Regions from separate parts of the Paenarthrobacter sp. JL.01a genome, predicted to be linked through region 2. Evidence: predicted binding sites of a transcription regulator. Region 2 holds the regulator's gene; each other region holds the start of a gene.

Region 1 (7,747 bases), 1.4 Mb from region 2:
GTCTCGGGGATCCGGACCGCCGTCTGGGCGGCCGGCGTACCCGGCAAGGCCTCGCTTTCGGTGGAGGCAGAGCCCTCCAAGGAGGCAGTGCCCTCCAAGGCACCCGGGAAGCCCGGACCGGTCCGTGGGGCTACGCCCTGCTGGTAGGCCAAGGCCACCGCGCGTGCACGCTCGTCAGCAGCTTCGTTGAGGTCGTGGCCCGCGTGACCCTTGACCCACTCGAAGGTGTACTTACGCCCCACGATCGCCTGGTCGATGTCTCTGAGGATGTCAACGTTCAGGACCGGCTTCCCGTCGGCCTTGCGCCAGCCCTTGCGCTTCCAGCCCGACATCCACTTGGTAATGCAGTTGATGACGTATTGGCTGTCGCAGAGGATGAGCAGTTCTTCGTGCGGCACGTGGGCTGTGGACCGGAACAGGTCCAGGACAGCCATCAATTCTCCCTGGTTGTTGGTCCCGTGCGGCCATCCTCCCGCTCGCCAGCAGGAGTCATCAACGTACCAGGCCCATCCGGCCGGTCCAGGATTACCGAGGGCGGACCCGTCGGCGGCAGCAATAATCGTCATACGTTAATCCTGCCAGACCGCACCGACACTAAAGCTGTCTCCGCGCCCACCGAGAACGTGGGAACCATGCGAAATCGCCGTAATTTTCCCTACGAATTGGACGTATTCGTAGTCGTTCGGCGACCCAGGCACTTCGCTGAAACGCCGACGGCGGCCCCCACCAGAAGGTGGGGACCGCCGTCGTACTTGCTATGCGTGACGCAGCAGGACAGGTGGCTTAGAAGCCGCCCATGCCGCCCATGTCGTCGCCACCGGGAGCCGGAGCGTTCTTCTCAGGCTTGTCGGCAACTACGGCCTCGGTGGTCAGGAAGAGACCGGCGATGGAAGCAGCGTTCTGGAGAGCCGAGCGGGTGACCTTTACGGGGTCGTTCACGCCTGCAGCCAGAAGGTCTTCGTAGACACCCGTGGCAGCGTTCAGGCCGTGGCCGGAAGGCAGGCCGCGGACCTTGTCCACCACTACGCCAGGCTCGAGGCCGGCGTTGAAGGCAATCTGCTTCAGCGGAGCATCGATGGCAACCTTGACGATGTTGGCACCGGTTGCCTCGTCACCCTGCAGGGTGAGGTTGGCGAATGCCTTGGCACCGGCCTGGATGAGGGCAACGCCACCACCGGCAACGATGCCTTCTTCAACAGCAGCCTTTGCGTTGCGGACAGCGTCCTCAATGCGGTGCTTGCGTTCCTTGAGCTCAACTTCGGTTGCGGCACCGGCCTTGATGACTGCAACGCCGCCGGCCAGCTTGGCCAGGCGCTCCTGCAGCTTCTCGCGGTCGTAGTCGGAGTCGGAGTTTTCGATCTCGGCGCGGATCTGGGCGACGCGGCCTGCGATGGCGTCGGCGTCGCCGGCACCTTCAACGATGGTGGTCTCGTCCTTGGTGACAACAACCTTGCGGGCGGTGCCAAGGAGGTCCAGGCCGGCGTTTTCGAGCTTGAGGCCGACTTCTTCGGAGATGACCTGGCCACCGGTGAGGATGGCGATGTCGGCCAGCTGTGCCTTGCGGCGGTCACCGAAGCCCGGAGCCTTGACGGCAACGGACTTGAAGGTGCCACGGATCTTGTTGACGATCAGGGTGGCCAGGGCCTCGCCCTCGATGTCTTCGGCGATGATCAGCAGCGGCTTGTTGGACTGCATGACCTTCTCCAGAACCGTGACGAGTTCCTTCACGTTGGAGATCTTGGAGTTGACGATCAGGATGTACGGGTCTTCGAGGACCGTCTCCTGGCGCTCTGCGTCGGTGACGAAGTAAGCGGAGATGTAGCCCTTGTCGAAGCGCATGCCTTCGGTGAGCTCGAGTTCCAGACCGAAGGTGTTGGACTCTTCAACCGTGATGACGCCTTCCTTGCCCACCTTGTCCAGGGCTTCGGCGATCAGGCTGCCGATTTCCGGGTCGCCGGCGGAGATGGAAGCCGTAGCTGCGATCTCTTCCTTGGTTTCTATTTCCTTGGCGGAGGTCAGCAGTTCGCTGATGACTGCCTCAACAGCCTTCTCGATACCGCGCTTGAGGGACAGCGGGTCGGCGCCGGCGGCAACGTTGCGCAGGCCTTCCTTTACCAGTGCCTGGGCAAGAACGGTTGCAGTGGTGGTACCGTCGCCAGCGACGTCATCCGTCTTCTTGGCAACTTCCTTGACCAGCTCAGCACCGATCTTCTCGTAAGGGTCGTCCAGCTCGATCTCCTTGGCGATGGAAACGCCATCGTTGGTGATCGTGGGAGCGCCCCACTTCTTTTCGAGGACGACGTTGCGTCCACGCGGGCCGAGGGTGACCTTGACGGCGTCAGCGAGGGTGTTCAGGCCCCGCTCGAGGCCGCGGCGTGCCTCTTCATCAAATGCAATGATCTTGGCCATAACGGCGGTAGTCCTTTCGGGACAGTCGTTAAGAAGGTACCTGTCAGGTGGGATGCCCGCGACGGACGGTCCTTTGCGTGCAGCCTCTGTATGCCCCGCGCTCCGGACCTCACCCCACCAAGGTGTTTCTTGGTCCCCCAGCGGTTCAACCATCATTCCGTTACCGGCGGGAGCCGGATCGGATTAGCAGTCGAACCGTAGGAGTGCTAAATCAATAATTAGCACTCGACTGGTGAGAGTGCAAGCAGAGGCGCCACTTTTGGCACCCGCGAAGAGGGTTTCAGCCGAGAGCTGACCGCCGTTACGGCGAGCACTGAAAGCCTCAGGCTACGCGCACGCCTTCGGCCTGCGGACCCTTCTGGCCCTCACCCAACTCGAACTCAACACGCTGGCCCTCTTCGAGGGCCCGGAAGCCATCCATTTGGATAGCCGACCAATGCACGAAGATGTCGTCGCCGGAGTCATCCACAGTGATGAATCCGTAGCCCTTTTCGGCGTTGAACCATTTGACGGTTCCCAATGCCATGATGCCCACACTTTCGCAGTAGCCAAGACCGGTTGCCGGGATCTCCGGACCGGAATTAATCCACTGTAACCACAGTCACTATCCCTGCGCTTCCCCCAAAGGGCAGGGCGCTGGTTTTGTTATTGAGGCTTAACCGAGTTTGGGTTTTTGGGCCCTGGAGCGGCGCGGTTACTGGTAGCCGGGTCCCGCTACTACAACCAGTGGTTGCTGCACATCAGGGGTCTCCACGATCGACTGGATCCCCAGAAGCGCGCCCAAAGCCTCGGCATTGGCTTTCTGGGAAGGAGCGTTGTAGAAGATCACGGACGTCTGCTGCGGAAGGCCGCCCCAGTTGGCGACAGTGCTAAGAGTCCAGCCACCGCCCTGCACCAGCCCGGCCACCCGGCCGGCCAAGCCGGCGGTGCCGGTTCCGTTGTACACAGCGACCGGAACGCTCTTGTCCACCGGGGCGGTGGAGGGCGACGGCGACGACGACGGCGTGGCCGACGGCGACGGCTGGGTGCTTGGTTCGTTGGAGGCAGGCGGTGCGCTGCTCGAAGCGGAAGGAGCAGCCGAAGGCGACGTCGAGGTTTGCTGGGGTGCCGGCGTCGTGACGCTTGATGACGCACTGGGGGCGACAATCCCGAGGTTCGGCAGGATAAGGAACGCCACCAGGCCGAGTACCAACGCCACGGCTCCGACGGTCAGGACCGGCCACAACGTGGGGCGCGCGGCGTCCTGGTTGTCGCGGTGAACGCCCTGCCGGGAGGTGTTCTGTGGGACCTGGTCGAATTCGTCCCTGGCATATTTGGTCATGGTGAAGCGTTGTCCTTGCTGGTTGCTGCTGACGGATCGCACCTGCGAATTACGCGTCCGACCCCAAGCGCCGCGCTGTCCGCGCCCGCTGGCGGGACGTACGTAGTCTACGCAATCTCTTCACGAGCATGGGATCGTGCGCCAACGCGTCCTCAGTGTCGATCAGCGCGTTCAGGATCTGGTAGTAATGGGTGGCGGAAAGATCGAAGAGCTCCCTGATGGCTTGCTCTTTCGCCCCGGCATACTTCCACCACTGCCGTTCAAGCGCCAACATCTGCTGGTCCCGCTCGCTCAGCGGCGAGTCGCTTCGGGTATCGGCCGCGAGGTCTTCCAGGGCCAGTCCGTCAGCCTGCGGCGCCATTGGTTCCGGTGCTGGTTCTGCCACGGCACACTCCTTCGACGCTTGTTGGGGAAAATGTCCTACCCCTATGTTACGGGCGAATAACATCGCTGTCATTCGCTCCACCTCCGCCACGCGGGAGACAATGGCCGGGTGACTGGCGAGGATGCTCTCTTTGATCTTGAACCCGCTGGCGAAGCCGATCCTGGCTTCGCCACGCTGATTGACCGGCCCCTCAAGGAGCTGATGGCTCCCGACTGGGCCGAGGCGATGCGTCCTGTGGAAGGGCACCTTCGTGATGCGCTGGCATACGTCGCACGTCGCGCCGGGGAAGGAAAACACGTCCTCCCCGCCTCGGAAAACGTGCTCCGCGCTTTTCGCCAACCGCTGGCCGAGGTCAAGGTGCTGCTGCTGGGCCAGGACCCGTACCCTACTCCGGGACACGCAGTGGGGCTCTCCTTCTCCGTCTCCCGCCAAACCCGCCCCATCCCCCGCAGCCTGGCCAACATCTACCGCGAGCTCCAGGACGACCTCGGCCTCCCACCCCGCGTCCACGGCGACCTCAGCGCGTGGACAGAGCAAGGCGTCCTGCTGCTGAACCGCGTACTCACCGTGGAGGCCCGCGACGCCGGCGCCCACCGCGGCAAAGGATGGGAGGCCATTACGACGGCGGCAGTCACCGCCGTCGTAAACCGTACGGATGGTGCCGGGCACCGGAAGCCGCTGGTCGCCATCCTGTGGGGCAAGGACGCCGAAGGTGTCGCACCGCTGCTGGGGGACGCGCCGTCGATAGTTTCAGTGCACCCCAGCCCGTTGTCGGCGTCCCGGGGTTTCTTTGGGTCCAAGCCTTTCAGCCGGACCAACGAACTGCTGGCCGGGCAGGGCGCGGAGCCCGTGGACTGGGAACTCCCGGTCCTGTAGCGCCGACCCTCACTCACATCCCACCAAACACCGGGAACGTGAGCGAGCGTGTGTAACCTTCGACGCATACCCATCAAGCACCCAGCCAATTAGCTTAGGCTTGCCTATATGACCGCTCTTCCTGTCACATCGTCCGCCACACGCAACACCCGCCCGCAGGTCAACCTGACCGTCCTGCGGAGCGAACGCCTTTCGCCGCACATGGTGCGGATCGTGGCTGGCGGACCCGGGTTCAGCGACTACGCGAACAACGACTACGTGGACCGCTACGTCAAAATCGTCTTTCCGCAGGATGGCGTGGACTACGAACAGCCCCTTGATCTCTGGACCATCCGCGAGACCATGCCCCGCGAACAGTGGCCGCACACCCGGACCTACACCATCCGGTGGGTGAACCTGGAGACGCAGGAGCTGGCCATCGACTTCGTCGTCCATGGCGATGAAGGCCTCGCAGGCCCTTGGGCTGCTGCGGCCAAGCCCGGAGATTCCCTGGTCTTCACCGGCCCCGGAGGTGGCTACAACCCCTCCCCCGACGCCGACTGGTACCTCTTCGCGGGAGATGACGCTGCGATTCCCGCCATCGCCGCCTGCGTTGAAGCCCTCGCCCCCGACGCCCGCGGAACTGTCTACCTTGAAGTCGACAACGAGGCCGATGCCCTCCCGATCTCAGCCCCGGAGGGAGTGAAGATCCACTGGCTGTTGCGTAAGGGCACGCCCGCAGGGTCCAGCGACCTTCTCCTCGAAGCCCTCCGCGGCACCGAGTGGTTGCCCGGGCGGGTAGATGTCTTCGCCCACGGTGAGCGCGGATACATGAAGGGTCTGCGGGAGATCTTCTTTGTCCAGCGCGGACTCGAACGTTCGCAGGTTTCGTTGTCCGGGTATTGGGCGCAGGGCCGTGTGGAGGAAGTCTTCCAGGCGGAAAAGAAACTCCCCGTCGGCCAGATCTAGCCGAGTTTTTGTACAGATAATGCCCCCAAAAGATCCTTTTAGGGGCATTATCTGTACAAAAACTCGGGAGGGAGGGGGCGTCTTAGCGTCTGCGGACCCTCCGGCGTTCGTTGCTGGAGAGGCCCTTGGTCAGTGGCCGCGCAAGGTTGTCGCCGAGCACGATTCCAGCCGCCACCCCGAGCACGATCGCGCCTGCGTTGAGCATGCCGCCCGCGCCCAGGAGAATGTCTCCGCCTTCGACGGTCAGGGCATACATAGAGCGGAAAATCGTGAGCCCGGGGAGCAGGATCAGCGCCGCCGGAACGGCGACCACCAGTTGGGGAGCACCCAGTTTCAGGGCGACTACGCGGGCAAGGAGGCCGATGACGACGGCAGCGACGGCGGGCGACAAACGGTCGCCCAGTCCCGCTTGGCCGACCCCCCACAAAACGAAGAAGCCCACCAACCCAACTGCCGCCGTCGGAAGCAGCAACCGCATTTGGGTCTGCTCGGTGACGCCAATCGCGACCACCGCGATGGCTATCAGGATGGCTTGGCCCCACAACGGGTAGGCGTCGGGGAAAGTCTGCGTGACGTCCAGGACCGTGCTGCCCATGAGCGTTCCGACCACGACGGCGACGCCGATGCCCGCGACGATCGCGCCGAAGGTCAGCAGCGTGGAAAGGAACCGGCCTGCGGCGGTCACAGGGAAGCCGTTGATCGCATCCTGGACCGATGACACCAGGCGGCCAGTCGGAAGCAGCAGCAGGATCCCGCCCGCCACCACAATGGATGGCGCTATCTCCACCCCCGCCCAACGAAGCATCAGGGCAACAAAGGTGACGAAGAAGGCGCAGGCCATGGTGTTGAAGAAGTCGGCCGTGCGCCATCGTGCGAGCTGACGCGAGAGCAGGCTGATGACGATGTTGGACGCAAAGGCCACCGCCGAGGCGCCAATTCCCCCACCCAGCACGCCAACGAAGACCGCGGCAAAAATACCGAAAGCAATCGTGACCATCCACCGTGGGAAGGGTTTTGCACTGCGGATGATGTCGTTCAGCCTGCGGACGGCTTCGTCGCGCCCCACTCCCCCGGCAACGATGTCCGTGACCAGTTGATGGACCTGTGCCAAACCTGCGTAGTTATTGGTCCAGGAGCGCACCACACGCAGCAGCGTAATGGGGGTTTGGTCCTTGGGCGCGTAGTTGATGGCCACCGACTGGTTGGTGATGTCCACCTCCACGTTCTTCAAGCCGAGCGCAGCCGTGACAGCGATCATGCTCGTTTCGACTTCCAACGCACCTGCACCGTACCGGAACATGACTTCGGCCAGATGGAGCGCGAAATCGATGGTCTTACGGGCCGAGGCATCAACGCCCACCACTTGGATGGTGGGGTTCGCGTAAGGACTGCCCGCGAGACGATCCACGATATTCATGGGGGCCGTGGGCGGGCTATCACCCTGCACCAGGCGCATGAGCATGCGTTTGGCATTGACGTTCTGCCGTACCTGCGACGGGCGCAATGGCTGGGTCTTGGGCAACCCGTCGGTATGGGGCCTGCCGGTGGACCCATCGGGGCGTTCAGTCACGCGGTGATCCTCCTCTGGCTTGTTTGATTAGCGGTTCCCCTGGAGTCTTCCTAGTACCGGCAATTTCTCAAGCGGCAATCGTCCCAGTACCGTCTGGGCGGCTCCTGCAAGCTTTCTGGCAACGCGGTACGCGTTGTACTTCAGGGGGTTCACGGGAGCAACAAAATCACCCAGCAACTGAACTACTTCACCGCCGAAGCCCTTCTTGAATTCGTACCCGCCGTGGCCGGTCTCGTCC
Region 2 (7,747 bases):
TCAAGCCGGTATCAATCATGTTTCAGTTGACCGCCGTCCACCCAAACCCGGCCGGACGCCGTCGTCGATGTGCCAAGCTGGCTTAACCGGGTGGTTGGAACCCCCGCAGCCCTGACCAAAAGGAAGCACCATAGCCATGCCAGCGAGCACCGGGAAAGGCGCACGAAAGCGGACACGGTCCGCCATCGCCGCGCCTGCGATGCTTGCTGTCCTGCTGCTGACCGGTTGCATTGCCAACGGCGGCGGGAGCAGCCAGGCGACGTCGAGCCCGCCGTCGCTGTCCGTCCAGGACGCGCCCGCGAGCAACGCCCCCTTGGAGACAACCCAGGCATCCACCAAGATTCCGGTCTATTGGATTGGGCGAAGCAAGGACGAGGTCTACCTCTACCGCGAATTCCGGGACATTTCCGGTGACGGCAACCCTGTCACCACCGCCCTGAAGATCATGATGGCCGAGAAGCCGTTGGATCATGATTTCTTCACGCCGTGGCAGGAACCTGGAAACCTGGCGACCTCCATCTCGGGGAAGAACGTGATCACCGTCGACGTCTCCCGCGACGCCTTCAACTCGAACCTGGACGCCGGGATGGCCCAGAGGGCCATTCAGCAGCTGGTGTACACAGCCACGGCGGCAGCGTCGTCCTCCGGACTCATCAACTCGGGCCAGCAGATCCAGGTGGTCATCCTGGTGGACGGCCACAAGGACTACATGGCGTTCGGACAAGTAAAACTTGGCGAACCCATGACGCGCGACGCTTCCTTGGTGGCACCGCTGTGGATCATTGATCCCCAGGAGGACGTGTCCTTGCCGGCAGGGCTCATCAAGTTCAACGGCCGCATCACGGACAACTCCCGGCCCATCAGCTGGCAGATCCTCCAGGACAACGGCAAGGGAGAGAAGTCGAGCCTGCTCACGGGCCAGACCAAGGCAACCGGCGAGCCCGGTCAGTACGGTCTCTTCAGCTTCGGCGCAACACTGAAACCCGGCAAGTACGAGCTCCGCGTCTCCGAGGTGGACGACGCCGGCAAGGCGATCGAATCGAGCACGGATACCCGCCTGTTCAGCGTCTCCTAGGCGTCTTGTGCGTAGCTTGCGAGCGTCGGTGGCCGGCTACCAGCGTCCGAGGACGTCGCTGGCCAGAACGACGGCGGCAGGTCCCGCCGTCGACGACCGCAGCACATGGTGACCCAACAGTGCGGTGACGGCCCCAGCGTCGCTCAGCCGCGTTACTTCCCGCGGCGAGATTCCACCTTCGGGACCCACGATCAACAGAACCTCACGGGGCGAGGCGTCGTCGACGTCCAACTTCCCCAGGACCTCACGCAGGGGGTTCTTTGCGTCCTCGTGAAGGATAATGGCGAGGTCAGCTTCCGCAACGGCTTTGGCCAGTCCGTTCGAGTCCACAATCGGGCGGACCGAAGGTATCCAGGACCTCCGCGCCTGCTTGGCGGCAGCGGTAACCACGGACTCCCACTTGGCATGCGCTTTCGCTGCCCGGTCACCCTTCCAGCGCACGATCGAACGTTCCGACTGCCAGGGAACCACGGCATCGATTCCGAGTTCAGTGGCCGTCTCGATGGCCAGCTCATCGCGATCGCCCTTGGCCAAGGCCTGCACCAGAACCAAACGCACATGGGGCTGCTCTTCGAAGACGACGTCCGCCACCGTCACCGTCAAGGTGCCGGCTCCGACGTCGGCAACGGTCCCGGTGAGCCGGGCGCCTGCGCCGTCGGCGATGTCAACTGACTCACCGACGGCAAGGCGCTTGACCGTTACGGCGTGGCGCGCTTCGGAACCCTCCAGGATGAATTCGGCACCGGAGTGCAGCTGGTCAAGGCTGCCGGCGGGCGCGAAGAAGACGGGATTGCTCACCGCTACAGGTTACCGAGCTTGTCCCGGAGCTTTGCGAACATTCCACCGCTGGCCAGAAGCTTGCCCTCGGTGAATTGCTCACCCCGAAGCTTGGCGAGCTGCTGCAGCAGTTCTTCCTGGGCATGGTCAAGTTTGGTGGGCGTCTCGACGTGCAGGTGCACCTTGAGGTCGCCCCGGCCGTAGCCCCGGAGATGGGTGACGCCGAGACCGCGCAGGGTGATGATCTCTCCGGACTGCGTGCCTGCCTTCACCTCGATGCCTTGCGCGCCGTCGAAGGTGTCGAGCTCCAGGTCCGTGCCCAGAGCTGCCGCCGTCATGGGCACGCTCAAGGTGGCGTGGAGGTCATCACCTTCACGAACGAACATGGAATCGTTGTTCACCCGGATCTCCACGTAGAGATCGCCGGCCGGCCCACCAGCCGGGCCTGCTTCGCCCTGTCCGGACAGCTGGATCCGCGTGCCGGTGGCGACGCCTGCCGGAACCTTGATGGTCAACGAACGGCGGCTCCGGATGCGGCCCTGGCCGCTGCACTCGTTGCAGGGATCCTTGATAACGGTGCCGAATCCTTCACAGGTTCCGCAGGGCGCGGTGGTCATGACCTGGCCGAGGATGGAGCGCACTGCGCGCTGGACCTGGCCGCTGCCGCCGCAAATGTCGCAGCGTTCGGGGTGGGTGCCTGGACGGCAGCAGCTGCCATCACACGTTGGGCAGACCACGGCTGTATCGACTTCAAGCTTCTTGTTGACGCCGAACACCGCGTCCTTGAGGTCGATCCGGACACTGATGAGGGCGTCCTGGCCGCGCCGGACGCGGGAGGCAGGTCCTCCGTGGCCTCCCCCACCGCCAAAGAACGTGTCGAAGATGTCCTGGAAGGCGAAGCCCTGTCCTGCGTACCCGCCACCGAATCCGTTGTCCGTTCCGTTTTCATTGCCCGTGGCGTCATAGACGCGGCGTTTCTGGGGATCTGACAACACTTCGTAAGCGTGGGTCACGGCCTTGAACTGCTCCGCTACATCTTCACCGGGGTTTACGTCCGGGTGGAGTTTCCGTGCCAGCTTGCGGTACGCCTTTTTGATCTCTTCCCCGGTGGCTTCCGGCGAGACTCCCAAAACGTCATAGTGGCTGCTCAAAGTCGGTATCTCTTCCTGGTTGTACTGCGGATTTTTCCTCGGGCCGGTTTTCAGCCGCCGAGAATGCGGGAAAGGTAACGGGCCACGGCGCGTACTGCCGCCATGGTGGTCGGATAGTCCATGCGGGTCGGTCCCAGAATGCCCACCTTGGCACCTGATCCGTAGCCCGTGGCCACGACAGATGCCTCGGCAAGGCCGTCGTACGGATTCTCCCGGCCAATGCTGACCGTGACGCCTCGAGGATCGTCTCCCATGTCCGACAACAACCGGAGCATGACAACTTGTTCCTCAAGTGCTTCCAGCACAGGCCCGATGCTCAACGGGAAATCGACGTTGGACCGTGCGAGGTTGGCCGTACCGGCCATAAGGATGCGCTCTTCACGGCTGGTGTCGCTCAACGATTCCAGTCCGTTGGCGAGCGTTTGCGCGAGGGCCCGAAGGTCGGGCGGACAGAGCGCAACCACTGAGGGAAGTACCTGCGGCAGGAGGGCCAGCTGGGTGCCGGCGATGCTGCCAAGGAAACGGGACCTCAACAACATCAATGCCTCGTTGCTCACATCCACGCCTGTGTCGATGACCTTCTGCACGACACTCCCGGTGTCTGCGATCAGGACAACAAGCACCTGCTTGGGTGCCAGCAGGACGAACTCCGCGTGGCGGACCAATGCGCGGTGCGAGTGCGGGTACTGGACGACGGCGACCTGATTGGTCAGCTGGGAAAGGAGCCTGACGGTGCGCTCAAGGATGTCATCGACGTCGTCAGGGCCCTCCAGCAGTGAATGGATGGCCCGGCGCTCGGCCGCGGACAACGGCTTGACCTGGGAGATGCGGTCAACGAAGAGGCGATAGCCCTTGTCGGTAGGAATCCGGCCCGCGCTGGTATGAGGGGCCGCAATGAGGCCTTCCTCTTCCAGGACAGCCATGTCATTGCGGATGGTGGCGCTGGAAACACCCAAGTGATGCCGCTCGACGAGGGCCTTGGATCCCACAGGCTCCCGGGAATGCACATAATCCTCAACGATGGCACGCAGCACTTCGAGCTTGCGTGGCTCACTCATTGCTCCACCTCCTGACAATTGCCATGGTCCTTTGGGACCGTCCCCGCGTGACCTCCGACGGGTCACCACACTTAGCACTCAACATGCCCAAGTGCTAACAAGTCTAGTATGAGCTACCGCGTTGTTAGCATTGAAACCGTCCGCGGACAGTATCCAGGACGGCGAGCCAGTGCAGCTTGATCGCAGCTGTTGCCCGTCCTTACGCATATCAGCACAGAGGTAGGAATTCCTTGGCTTTCGACAATTGGGGCCCGCAGGATCTATCGGCTCCGGCCAAACGCCAACTCCCCGAGGTCCCGGTACAACGAGGAATGGTCCTGGAGGACGTCCAGTCGGGGTGGGTGGGCGAAGTCACCCGGGTTGAGAAGACGGGTGGCATGCACATCGTGGCCCTGGAGGACAGGCGTGGCAAGACCAAGTCATTCCAACTCGGCTATGGATTCCTCCTCGAAGGACAACCCATCCGGTTGATGCCTCCAGCCGCCCGCCCGCCTGCTTCAGCAGTTCCGGCGGGACGGACAGCCTCTGGCTCGGTGAAGGTCCAGGGACAGCGGGCACAGGTAGCCAAGGCCAGCCGGATCTGGGTTGAAGGCAAACACGACGCCGAACTGGTCGAGAAAGTCTGGGGTGACGATCTCCGGGTTGAGGGAATCGTGGTCGAACCCCTCCATGGCGTGGACGACCTTAAATCCGCCATCGCCGCTTTCCGCCCCGGACCCGACCGCCGGCTCGGTATCCTGGTGGACCACCTGGTTCAGGGCTCCAAGGAATCCCGGATCGCAGCCGAAGCCATGACAGTCCCCGGGGCTGCCGGGAATGTCTTGATCGTCGGACACCCCTACGTGGACGTGTGGCAGGCAATCCGGCCCAAGGTGCTGGGCATTGAGCAATGGCCGGCCGTGGCCCGCGGGACGGATTGGAAGACCGGTATTCTCACCGCCTTCGGGTGGCCCCATGAGAGCGCCGAGGACATAGGTTTGGGCTGGCAGCGGCTCCTCGGTGCGGTGCGCAGCTACGCGGACCTTGAGCCATCGTTGCTCGGCCGAGTGGAAGAAGTCATCGACTTCCTGACCGTCCCCTGATCTGCCGCCCAGCACTCGACGATCTGACCGTTTGCGGGGCGTTGGTCCCGGGAAGGACGTGCGGGCCGGTATTCTTGGACAGCAACACCGCAGCATCTTTACAGCAAAGGGAAGACACCGTGGCAGATAACGCTCCTGAAGAACCGGGCAGTGCCGCAGGCCGGCCCCAGTATCACGGCGCGCCTGCCAACGCACTCCCGCTGACGGCCAGTGAGGACCGGCAGTGGGCCACTTTGGCACACTTCGGCGGCATCCTCGGATGCCTGCCGGCTCTTTTGATCTACTTGATTTTCCGCGACCGTGGGCCGTTCACAGCACAGGAATCCAAGGAAGCGCTGAATTTCACGCTGCCTCCCACCATTGCCGCCGTGCTCGCGAACATCCTGGTGCTGCTGCCGGTGGTGGGCAATATCTTTGCAGTCATCGCCACGGGCATCTGGGTAGCGCTGACCTGCTTCTCCGTCTCAGCCGGTATCAGGGTCAACCACGGTCAGCCGCACCGCTACCGCTTCAACCTGCGCTGGATCAAGTAAAGCTCCCGGCTCAGGACGCAGGAGTTCCGCTGCTGGCTTAGCCGGTTCAGTCCGGCAGGATCCTTCGGACTACCGCATCGGCCAGAAGACGGCCCTTCAGCGTCAGAATCAGCCGGCCCTTGAACGCCTGAACAGGATCAACCAGGCCGTCGGCGATAAGGCCCGCCATGGCATGGCGACCCACAGCATCGAGGGCGTCTACGGCAAGACCCGTTCCCAGGCGTGCCTCCAGCATGATCCGCTCGACTTCGCGGGTTCCGGGGTCCAGGGTTTCGCGCCCAGCAGCAGGCGAAGTTCCAGCGCCCAATCGTGACGCATAGGCCGTGGGGTGTTTGACGTTCCACCAACGGACGCCGCCAACATGCGAATGCGCACCCGGGCCGATCCCCCACCAATCATCTCCGCGCCAATAGGCCAGATTGTGCCTGCAGGCTTGTTCCGGGGTCCGGGCCCAGTTGCTGACCTCGTACCAGTCCAGGCCTGCCGCTGAGATCATTTGATCCGCCAGTTCGTATTTGGCGGCGTGGTCGTCGTCGTCGATTCCGGGCACTTGGCCGCGCCTGATCTGCGCCGCAAGCTTGGTGCCGTCCTCTACGATCAGCGCGTAAGCGCTGATGTGATCGGGCTCGTAGGACAGGGCCGTCTTGAGCGAGAGCTCCCAATCCTCCATGGACTCCCCCGGGGTCCCGTAGATCAAGTCCAAGCTGACGGCCAGGCCTGCCTCGCGGGCCCATTGAACCACCAAGGGAACCCGGCTGGGCGTGTGTGTGCGGTCAAGCACCTTCAACACGTGGGGAACCGCCGACTGCATGCCAAATGACACCCTCGTGAAACCTGCATCCGCAAGGATCTTCAGGGATTCGGGTGTTACGGAATCAGGATTCGCTTCGGTGGTTATCTCAGCGCCGGGCTCAAGGCCCCAATGCCCGACGGCGGCACGCAGGATCTGTGCCAAATCTTCCGCGGGCAGGAGGGTTGGCGTGCCGCCTCCGAAGAATACGGTGCTGAGGGGCCGACGCGGGAGGCCCGAGGCATCTAGGGCCGCAGCCGCGAATCCGAGTTCGGAGACCGCCGTCGATGCGTAGGCATCCTGTGACGCTCCGCCGCCGAGCTCGGTCGCGGTATAGGTGTTGAAATCGCAATAACCACAGCGCACGGCACAGAACGGGATGTGCACATAGAGGCCGAATTTGCGCTGCTCGACGCCGTCCAGCACCTGCGGCGGCAAAATGCCGTCCGCAGGTGCCGGATCGCCCAAAGGTAGGACGCTGGGCATTTACTTCTTGGCCTTGTCCTTTGACTCGTCCGTGGTCAGCGCTGCGATGAAGGCCTCTTGGGGCACCTCAACGCGGCCAACCATCTTCATGCGCTTCTTGCCTTCTTTCTGCTTTTCGAGCAGCTTGCGCTTACGGGTGATGTCACCGCCGTAGCACTTGGCAAGAACGTCCTTGCGGATGGCCCGGATGCTCTCCCGGGCAATGATGCGGGAGCCGATGGCAGCCTGGATGGGCACCTCGAACTGCTGCCGTGGAATCAGTTCGCGGAGCTTCCCGGTCATCATCACACCATAGGCGTAGGCCTTGTCACGGTGCGTGATGGCGCTGAACGCGTCCACCTGTTCGCCCTGGAGCAGGATGTCGACCTTGACGAGGTCGGCCACTTGCTCGCCGTCGGCCTTCCAGTCCAGCGAGGCGTAGCCGCGCGTCTTGGACTTCAGGAGATCGAAGAAGTCGAACACAATTTCGGCCAGCGGGATCCAGTAACGGAGTTCAACGCGGTCCTCGGACAGGTAGTCCATGCCCTTCATCTGACCACGACGGCTCTGGCACAGCTCCATGATGGCACCGACGAACTCGTTGGGCGCAAGGACGGTAGCGGAGACCATGGGCTCGCGGACTTCGGCGATCTTGCCTGTGGGGTACTCACTGGGGTTGGTGACGTGGACAACCCGCTTGTCTTCCAGGGTGACCTCGTACTCCACGTTGGGGGCAGTGGAAATGAGGTCGAGGTTGTACTCGCGTTCCAAACGCTCGCGGGTGATTTCAAGGTGCAGCAATCCAAGGAAGCCCAC
Region 3 (7,747 bases), 650 kb from region 2:
CTGCGGGAGTACGGCGCGACCGAAGCCCTCCTTGTGGGCGACGCACGTTCCATCCTCGACGGCGTCCCGGCCTCCCAGAACACCTGGATGAGCCACGGCGACTCCGTCCATGAGGCACCTGAAGGCTTTGAAGTGCTGGCGACGACGGCCGGAGCGCCGGTCGCTGCCTTCGCCAACGACGAGAAGCGCCTTTACGGTGTGCAGTGGCACCCGGAAGTGAAGCACTCCGTCCTTGGCCAGCACGTCCTGGAAAACTTCCTGTTCAAGGGCGCCGGTTTGAGCCCGAACTGGACCACCGGCAACATACTTGAAGAGCAGGTGGAGCGCATCCGCGAGCAAATCGGGGACTCCAAGGTCATTTGTGGCCTCTCCGGTGGCGTCGACTCGGCTGTTGCGGCCGCACTCGTCCAGCGTGCCGTTGGTGACCAGCTCACTTGTGTCTTCGTCGATCACGGTTTGCTCCGTGAGGGGGAGGCCGAGCAGGTCGAACGTGACTTCGTCGCCGCTACGGGTGTCAACCTGTATGTCGCCAACGAGCAGGAACGCTTCCTCTCTGCCCTGGCCGGGGTCAGCGATCCCGAAACCAAGCGCAAGATCATCGGCCGCGAATTCATCCGTGCTTTCGAAGAAGCCGAGCGGGCCATCATCGCCCAGGCAGCTGCCGAAGGCGAAAAGATCAAGTTCCTGGTCCAGGGCACGCTCTACCCGGACGTCGTCGAATCCGGCGGCGGCGAGGGTGCTGCGAACATCAAGAGCCACCACAACGTTGGCGGGCTTCCGGAGGATCTGCAGTTTGAGCTCGTTGAGCCGCTGCGCGCCCTCTTCAAGGACGAAGTCCGCGCCGTTGGTGCACAGCTTGGACTGCCCCAGGAAATCGTGGGCCGCCAGCCGTTCCCCGGCCCGGGTTTGGGTATCCGCATCGTCGGTGAAGTGACCAAGGAGCGTCTCGACCTGCTCCGTAAGGCCGATGCCATTGCCCGCGCAGAACTCACGGCCGCAGGCCTGGACAACGACGTCTGGCAGATGCCGGTGGTTCTCCTTGCCGATGTCCGCAGCGTCGGCGTCCAGGGTGATGGACGTACCTACGGGCACCCCATCGTCCTGCGTCCGGTATCTTCCGAGGACGCCATGACGGCGGACTGGTCGCGTTTGCCCTACGACCTTCTGGCCCGTATCTCCAACCGCATCACCAATGAGGTGGATGGCGTGAATCGTGTGGTGTTGGACGTCACCAGCAAGCCACCGGGAACCATCGAGTGGGAATAGCATTCTGAGTGGCCGGCTTCCTTCGGGAGGCCGGCCACTTTGTATTTGGCGTAGTTCCCGCGTGGTATGAGAAAGGGCAGCAAGCGGTGAAAACCGGTGAATTTCGCGTTGGAACAGCGTTGCGGAGCGGGCTGGCCATGGATTCCCGCTACCCTCGAAAGTATGCCGGTATGGTCCAAGGCGTCTAAAGCTAGTACAGAAAAGAAGGCAGAAGTCGTGTCAGTAGGTCAAGGCCAGGAAGAGGGCTCTGAAGAGCTCCGCAAATGGCTGTCTGGTCTCAAACCCGTCACCGGGGCAGACACTATGCTGCGTTTCGTCAAGACGCCCGAAGGCGCTATTGACCTCAGCAACGCGCATCCCTCAGGCTTGGCGCAGCTGTTGGCGGGCCGCAGGACACGCTTGTCCACCCTGATCAGGGACCGCCAGCAGTATCTCGTGGCTGCCCGGGCAGCCCGGAACATCAGGTCGAAGATTTTTGAGCTCAGCAATGACCGCGGTATCGAAGCCGGCTACTTGTCCGCCGGTACCGTGGTGTGGACATCAGCCGTCGGTGGCAAACCGCAGCGTGTCTCCGCTCCCGTCATGCTCACGTCCATTGTCCTTACGGTCCGGCCGGGAGAGGACGACTTCGAACTCCAGCTCACCGAGCAAGCGCGCATGAACCCGGCCCTGGTGCGTCACCTGAAGACGGTGCACGGCATCGTCTTTGACGTCAACGCCGTGGCCCGCATGGCGTACAACACCGCGCGATTGGATCCGCAACCTGTCCTGGATCGTCTGTCCACGCTGGTTCAGCCGATCCATGGCGCAGAGGTAGAGTTCAACCTTCTGGTGACAACGCTGGCCGACCTCTCCGGCAACCTCGACGATCCCTGGATCAACCTGAACAACCCCACCGTGGCCGCGCTGGCCACTGCTGCCAACGGCGGCGAGATCGAGCCGGAACCCATCAAGGCAGGCAGGTTCCCCAGCCTGGATGTCCGTGATCCAGCCGATGAACTCCTTTTGCTTGATGCCGACACGGACCAGCAGTACGTAGTTGACGCCGTTCGCGCCGGAGACTCCCTGGTAGTCAGTACGCCGCCGGGGAGCGGGCAAACCCAGACCGCCATCAACGCCATCGGTGCGCTGGTCTGCGAAGGAAAGTCGGTCCTGGTAGTGGGGGACCGGCAGTCCAGCCTCGCCGGATTGTCCGCGCACCTTGAATCACTCGGACTCGATTCGCTGCTCTTCCGCCCCGGTAACGGAACCACCCCGCAGCAGCTCAAAGCCCAGCTGGTTCGGGCAATCATGCGCAACGAGAAGGCGCTTGAGCCGCAGCTTGGCAATTTGCACCAGACATTGACCGGGCATCGGCACGCGCTGATGGACCACGTTGCGTCCCTGCACAACGTCCGTGAGCGTTGGGGCTGCTCGCCCTATCAGGCCATGCAGTCTCTCGCGGAACTGACATCCATCCATCCGGCTCCCTCCACGACCGTGCGTCTGAAGCGCAGCGTCCTGGACAACATCAAGGACCGCGAGGAACTCGCTGCACGGCTCCGGCGTGCTGCAGAACTTGGAAGCTTCAGCCGGGCTTCGACCAGCAGTCCTTGGTACGGCGCCCGTTTGGTCACCCGCAAGGAAACCGAGGAAGCGCAGCAGCTTGCCCGCCTGGCCGCGGAGAAACTCCCCGTCCTGCGCGACCGCATGAAGCAGGTGTCCGATCACGCCGAGATCCGCCTGGGCGAGACCTTTACGGAATGGGGTGCCCAGCTCGAACTGCTGATTGCTGTGCGCGAGAGCCTGGACAAGTTCACGCCGGACATCTTTGACCGCCCGGTGCACGACCTCATTTCGGCCACTGCCAGTTCGGCGTGGCGGCGTGAGCGGAACATCGAGATGCCTTCCATGCAGCGCTCCAGGCTGCGGCGCGTGGCCAAGGAATATGTGCGGCCTGGTGTTCACATTGCTGATCTCCACAGTTCGTTGGTCCTTGTCCAGGAGCAACGCGCGCTGTGGGCGGGTTACGCCACAACGCAACGCCATCCGGCAGTTCCCTCGGGGCTGGCCGATCTCGGCGCGCTCTACCGCGAGCTCGATACCGAACTTCGCAGGCTCGGTGACGCCCTCAAGCACACCTCCGCCGGCGGCTCGCTTCACGGTACGCCCTACCCGGAGCTCATGGAGCGCCTTGAGAGTCTCGTGGCAGACACTGACACGCTGGAGTCGTTGCCGGAGCGCACCCTCCTGATCGAGGAAATGCGTGAGCACGGCCTTGGAGAGCTGCTGGCGGATCTGGCGGAACGCGAAGTTCCCGCGTCCTCGGTGGCCGCCGAGCTGGACCTGGCCTGGTGGCAGTCCGCCCTGGAAGCGATGATCAGTGGCGACGACTACCTCGCCATGTCCGATGGCGACTCCCTGCGCCGCCTTGAAGCCGAGTTCAGGTTGGCCGACCAGGCGCACATCGCCAGTGGTGCTGCCCGGCTCCGGTGGCAGCTCGCACAAAGGTGGCGCCAAGGGCTGGTTGACCACCCCCGCCAGGCCGAGCTGCTGCGTGCCTTGCTGAAGGATGGGCGGGTAACTTTGCCTGCCCTGAGCGCCCAAGCTCCGGACCTCGTGCCGATGCTGGTCCCGGTGTGGTCTGTCAGCCCTTATCTGCTCACCGGAGTCCTCCCCGCCGAGCAGAAGTTTGACGCCGTGGTGGTCATCGACGCCGAGTCGACATCCCTGCAGGCAGTCCTTCCCGCGATCGCACGTGCCCGCCAGGTGGTGGCGTTCGGCGACGCGAAGATCGCCAACGCCCGGACCTTCAGCGTGGCCGTTGAGCCGCCGGTAGCCGGGGTGGCCGGCCACGAAACCGTGGAGAGTGCGTTCAAGGCCCTCTCCCGGGTCTTGCCCTCGTGGCAATTGAACTGGGTTTACCGGGCAGTTGACGAAGACTTGATCCTGCAGTTGAGCAAGAACTATTACGACGGCGGCCTGAAGCGACTGCCCGACGGCAACTCGGTCACTGGCTTGGATCGTTCGATCCTTGTCGAGTACATTCCCGACGGCACAGGACTCCCCGGAGCCGATCACGAGGGCGTGGAGTCGGTCACCGCCGAAGTGAACCGTGTGGTTGACCTCGTCTTCGAGCACGCCACGTTGCGTCCACGCACCAGTTTGGCCGTGGTGACAGCAAGCCTGCGCCACGCTGCCAGGATCGGCGAGGCCATCAGGCTTCAACTGCCGAACCATCCTTTGTTGGCGTCCTTCTTCGCGGCCGGCCCTGAGTCCTTCCGTGTGGTGGATCTTGAACGCGCGCAAGGTCTGGTCCGCGACCACGTGATCTTCTCCCTCGGTTACGGGCGCACACCCCACGGCCGGGCACTCCACTCTTTTGGCCCCTTGTCGGCTGAAGGTGGCCGTAACCGCTTCGCCTTGGCGATGACCAGGGCCCGGCGCTCCATGCACGTACTGAGCTGCTTCCGGCCCGAGGATCTTGACCTGGATCGCTTGTCGCACGGTGCTGTGGACTTCTATGAGTTGTTGGACCGGGAACTCTCCGGCAACAGCAATCTCGGAACCCCGGCGTCCCGCGCGGTCGCCAGTGAGCAGGCCCTCGGCGAAGACCCTTTGGTCGCCGACCTTGGAGAACGCCTGCGTGCCAGGGGTGCCCGCGTGTGGCACCTCTACGACGGCGTCCTGGACATTGCCGCCGCTGCCGATCCGGTGCACACGATTGGCCGCGAGGGAGCCGAGATTCCAACGCCGGTGGCCATCGAATCCGATGGCACGGAACGCTACCGGCGCATGAGTGTCCGTGAACGCAGCAGGTTGCGGCCGCAGCTCCTGGAGCGCATGGGCTGGCGGTACATGTCGCTCTGGACCATCGAGGTCTTCACCGACCCGTCCTCCTGCGCTGACCGAATCGGTTCCTACCTCGGCCTGGAGAACCACATTCTCACCTCCACGGAATCTCCGCAGCATGGTTTCCTGGACATGGATGTTGAACAATTGAATCTGGACAAGGCAAAGCCAGCGTTCACTCGCCCTTCGACCGCTGCCTCGGGTAAGCAGCCCGGGGAAAATGGCAGCGAGCGGGACCAGGCAGCGGACAGGAAAGCAGCAATGACGGAACAAGACAGCGGCACGGGCAACGGCGGTGCCGAAGGCGACGCCGGCGGCCAGGACGGGGCCACTGCTGAAAAAGCTAGGGAAACGACCCCCGCCAAGCACAGCTCCGGCGGCATCCTTCCCACGAAAGCCGCGGAGGACGACCCCCGAGCCTGGGGCGACGAGGCCGGCTACGACCACGAGCAGTGGTTGAAGGAGCAGAAGCCCCCGCACTGGGGATAATCGCTTGAAAGGCCTCATGGGCTGACCAGGACAAAGAAAAGCTTGCCTTGCGTTGATGCGCCGGCAAGCTTTTCTGCTTGCTGGGGATTGGCTGCAACCACCACCAGCCCGTCGGTGTCACTTGTCCCAAGCCATTCGCCCGCCTTACCTCCCTGGGCCGAGGTCCAAAGTACGGGCACGGGGCCGGCAAGGACCTGGCTTTGGCGCGATTCGTCATAGGAGCCGGAAGCGGTAAGGACCACCGTCACCAGCTGCCCTGGCGAAAGGAGCTGAATAGAGGAGGGATCGGCCATGCGGAGTGGAACGGCAGCTGTGCCTGCGGGAGAGCCGGTTAGCAGGCCCGGTCCCAGGAGAACTGAATCAGTTGGGATTTGCCCCTTGCCCAGGGGAGATGCCAATTGGCGTCCGGCGAGCCTTGCAGGATTTTCCACCTGCGCGGTCAAAGCGAGTTCAGGCGCGATGTCCACTGTGGTGAAGTCGGTTTCCTTCAGTGTGGTGCCGGCCGCGAGATCGCGCACTGCCACAAGGACGGTGGCATGCGCCGCCGACGCCGGAGTCAGCTGCTGGACGGCCATCCCTGCGGCAAGGCATAGAAGCAGGGCGACACAGAGCCGGCGGTTGCGCGAAATCCATGCCCTGGGCGAGCGTCGTGCCCGTTGACGAGGGGTTGGAGGCCCGTCGCGTCTGAAAATGGGGCGGGCGCGACCAGGGGAAGGCGGCCGGTATTGTCCCGGCGGCCGAAGCAGTTCCCTGTCAGCAGTTCCTGCTGAGCGCTTGGCACGGGCAAGTAAGGCGCTTCGGGAGGTAGGTGACATGCCGCCACGGTAGCCAGCATGTCCGGCCCCCTGACAGGGGCCGGCCTCCCTATGTGGAAAAGTCCCCGGACTTAGCTCGCTGCTGCCGCGGCAGCGGGAGCGGGTGTGGCGGCCGCAGGTGCGCTTGGAGTGGAGGGCGCTGCCGAAACGGTGCTGCTGCCCTTCGTGTCACGCGAGTCTGTGCGGTAGAAACCGGAGCCCTTGAAGACGACGCCAACGCTGTTGAACTTCTTGCGCAGCGTGCCTTTGCATTCCGGGCACTCTGTCAGGGAGCTGTCTGAGAAGGACTGGACGATGTCGAAGGCATGGTCACAGTCTTTGCAGGCGTATGCGTATGTGGGCACTGAGTTCCTCCTTTAGGACAAAGTTCAGGTCCTGTGGCGCCGCAGCGAAGAGTTTCCGCATTAGCAGTCCCAGGGCCTGAGTGCCAATTCTATCACCCGTCCCTGCGGCGTTCGCCAGCACCTGTGCCGGAACTCACCACCCTTCAGGCGTCTTCTCCGGCGTCATCCAGCGTGACGACGCCGGACGGCGTCAGTACTTCCCGCACAGGGCGATCAAAAGCTTCGGCGGGTATGGAGCCGAAAGGCAACAGATCGTCGTCGTACACCACGGCGATGGTGGGCGGCCGCTGACCGGAGGCATCGAGGCCCTGCAGCAGCCGGTCGTAGTATCCGCCGCCTTGGCCGATCCTGTTTCCGTCACGATCGACGGCGGTAGCCGGCATGAAGATCCCCGCGGCAGTTGCGACCACTGAACTGTCCAATCGCTCGCCCAGGGGTTCGTCGATGGGCGCGTAGGTGGAGCGCTCAAAGACCGTCGACGGAGTCCAATGCACCCAGCTCAGTTGGCGTTCCGGTTCGCAGACCGGAAGCAGCACCTCGTGGCCCGCGTTATGAAGGGCCTCAAGCAGTGGCATGGTGGGTGGTTCGAAAGCGACTCCCACATACACCGCGAACCGGGCTGGTTCGCCGGAGGTGATGCCCTTGGCCCAGGCGGTTCCATGCTGGGCCAGGGCCTCGCCCGCTGTTGCGATCTGCTCCGGGGACAGGGCCCTTCTGTAGAGACGCCGGCTGCGGCGGATGTCTTCTTTCGATGCCATCTGTGTCCAATCCTCAGGTTCGTGGGGTCCGATTGAATTGTTGCGTGGTGTTGAGCAGCCAGGAAAATGTGCAAGCCGCGCGGCGGGGGTTTAGCCGATGATCTGTTCCTTCCGTTACATTAGTCCGGTGACTCTCGATAACAACGCTGTCCGTAAGGCTGTCATCCCTGCAGCGGGTCTTGGTACCCGGTTCCTTCCCGCCACCAAGGCGATGCCGAAGGAAATGCTGCCCGTGGTCGACAAG

The links. The regulator HrcA, encoded in region 2, represses chaperone genes, less so after heat shock. The targets are predictions, from matches to a motif close to TTNGCACTCGNNNNNNNCGAGTGCNAA.
Region 1: a site for HrcA is predicted at 2,593-2,619, ahead of groL (chaperonin GroEL). Genes of this name have one in related genera too.
Region 3: a site for HrcA is predicted at 6,806-6,832, ahead of N5P29_RS14455 (FmdB family zinc ribbon protein). Genes of this name have one in related genera too.

What each region holds. Positions count from the first base shown of each region.
Region 1 covers NZ_CP104877.1:1,009,812-1,017,558, reverse strand. The annotation lists gene N5P29_RS05015 (ribonuclease HI family protein) at 1-566, opposite strand, end outside; gene groL (chaperonin GroEL) at 784-2,409, opposite strand; gene N5P29_RS05005 (cold-shock protein) at 2,732-2,935, opposite strand; gene N5P29_RS05000 (LytR C-terminal domain-containing protein) at 3,104-3,730, opposite strand; gene N5P29_RS04995 (DUF3263 domain-containing protein) at 3,780-4,115, opposite strand; gene N5P29_RS04990 (uracil-DNA glycosylase) at 4,224-4,991, shown strand; gene N5P29_RS04985 (siderophore-interacting protein) at 5,100-5,939, shown strand; gene N5P29_RS04980 (threonine/serine exporter family protein) at 6,022-7,509, opposite strand; gene N5P29_RS04975 (peptidoglycan bridge formation glycyltransferase FemA/FemB family protein) at 7,537-7,747, opposite strand, start outside.
Region 2 covers NZ_CP104877.1:2,425,527-2,433,273, forward strand. The annotation lists gene N5P29_RS11415 (GerMN domain-containing protein) at 137-1,075, shown strand; gene N5P29_RS11420 (16S rRNA (uracil(1498)-N(3))-methyltransferase) at 1,112-1,873, opposite strand; gene dnaJ (molecular chaperone DnaJ) at 1,876-3,003, opposite strand; gene hrcA (heat-inducible transcriptional repressor HrcA) at 3,054-4,061, opposite strand; gene N5P29_RS11435 (DUF3097 domain-containing protein) at 4,292-5,143, shown strand; gene N5P29_RS11440 (DUF4870 domain-containing protein) at 5,263-5,676, shown strand; gene hemW (radical SAM family heme chaperone HemW) at 5,723-6,952, opposite strand; gene lepA (translation elongation factor 4) at 6,953-7,747, opposite strand, start outside.
Region 3 covers NZ_CP104877.1:3,074,760-3,082,506, reverse strand. The annotation lists gene guaA (glutamine-hydrolyzing GMP synthase) at 1-1,266, shown strand, start outside; gene N5P29_RS14465 (DUF4011 domain-containing protein) at 1,429-5,586, shown strand; gene N5P29_RS14460 (RcpC/CpaB family pilus assembly protein) at 5,601-6,161, opposite strand; gene N5P29_RS14455 (FmdB family zinc ribbon protein) at 6,473-6,745, opposite strand; gene N5P29_RS14450 (5-formyltetrahydrofolate cyclo-ligase) at 6,889-7,503, opposite strand; gene galU (UTP--glucose-1-phosphate uridylyltransferase GalU) at 7,601-7,747, shown strand, end outside.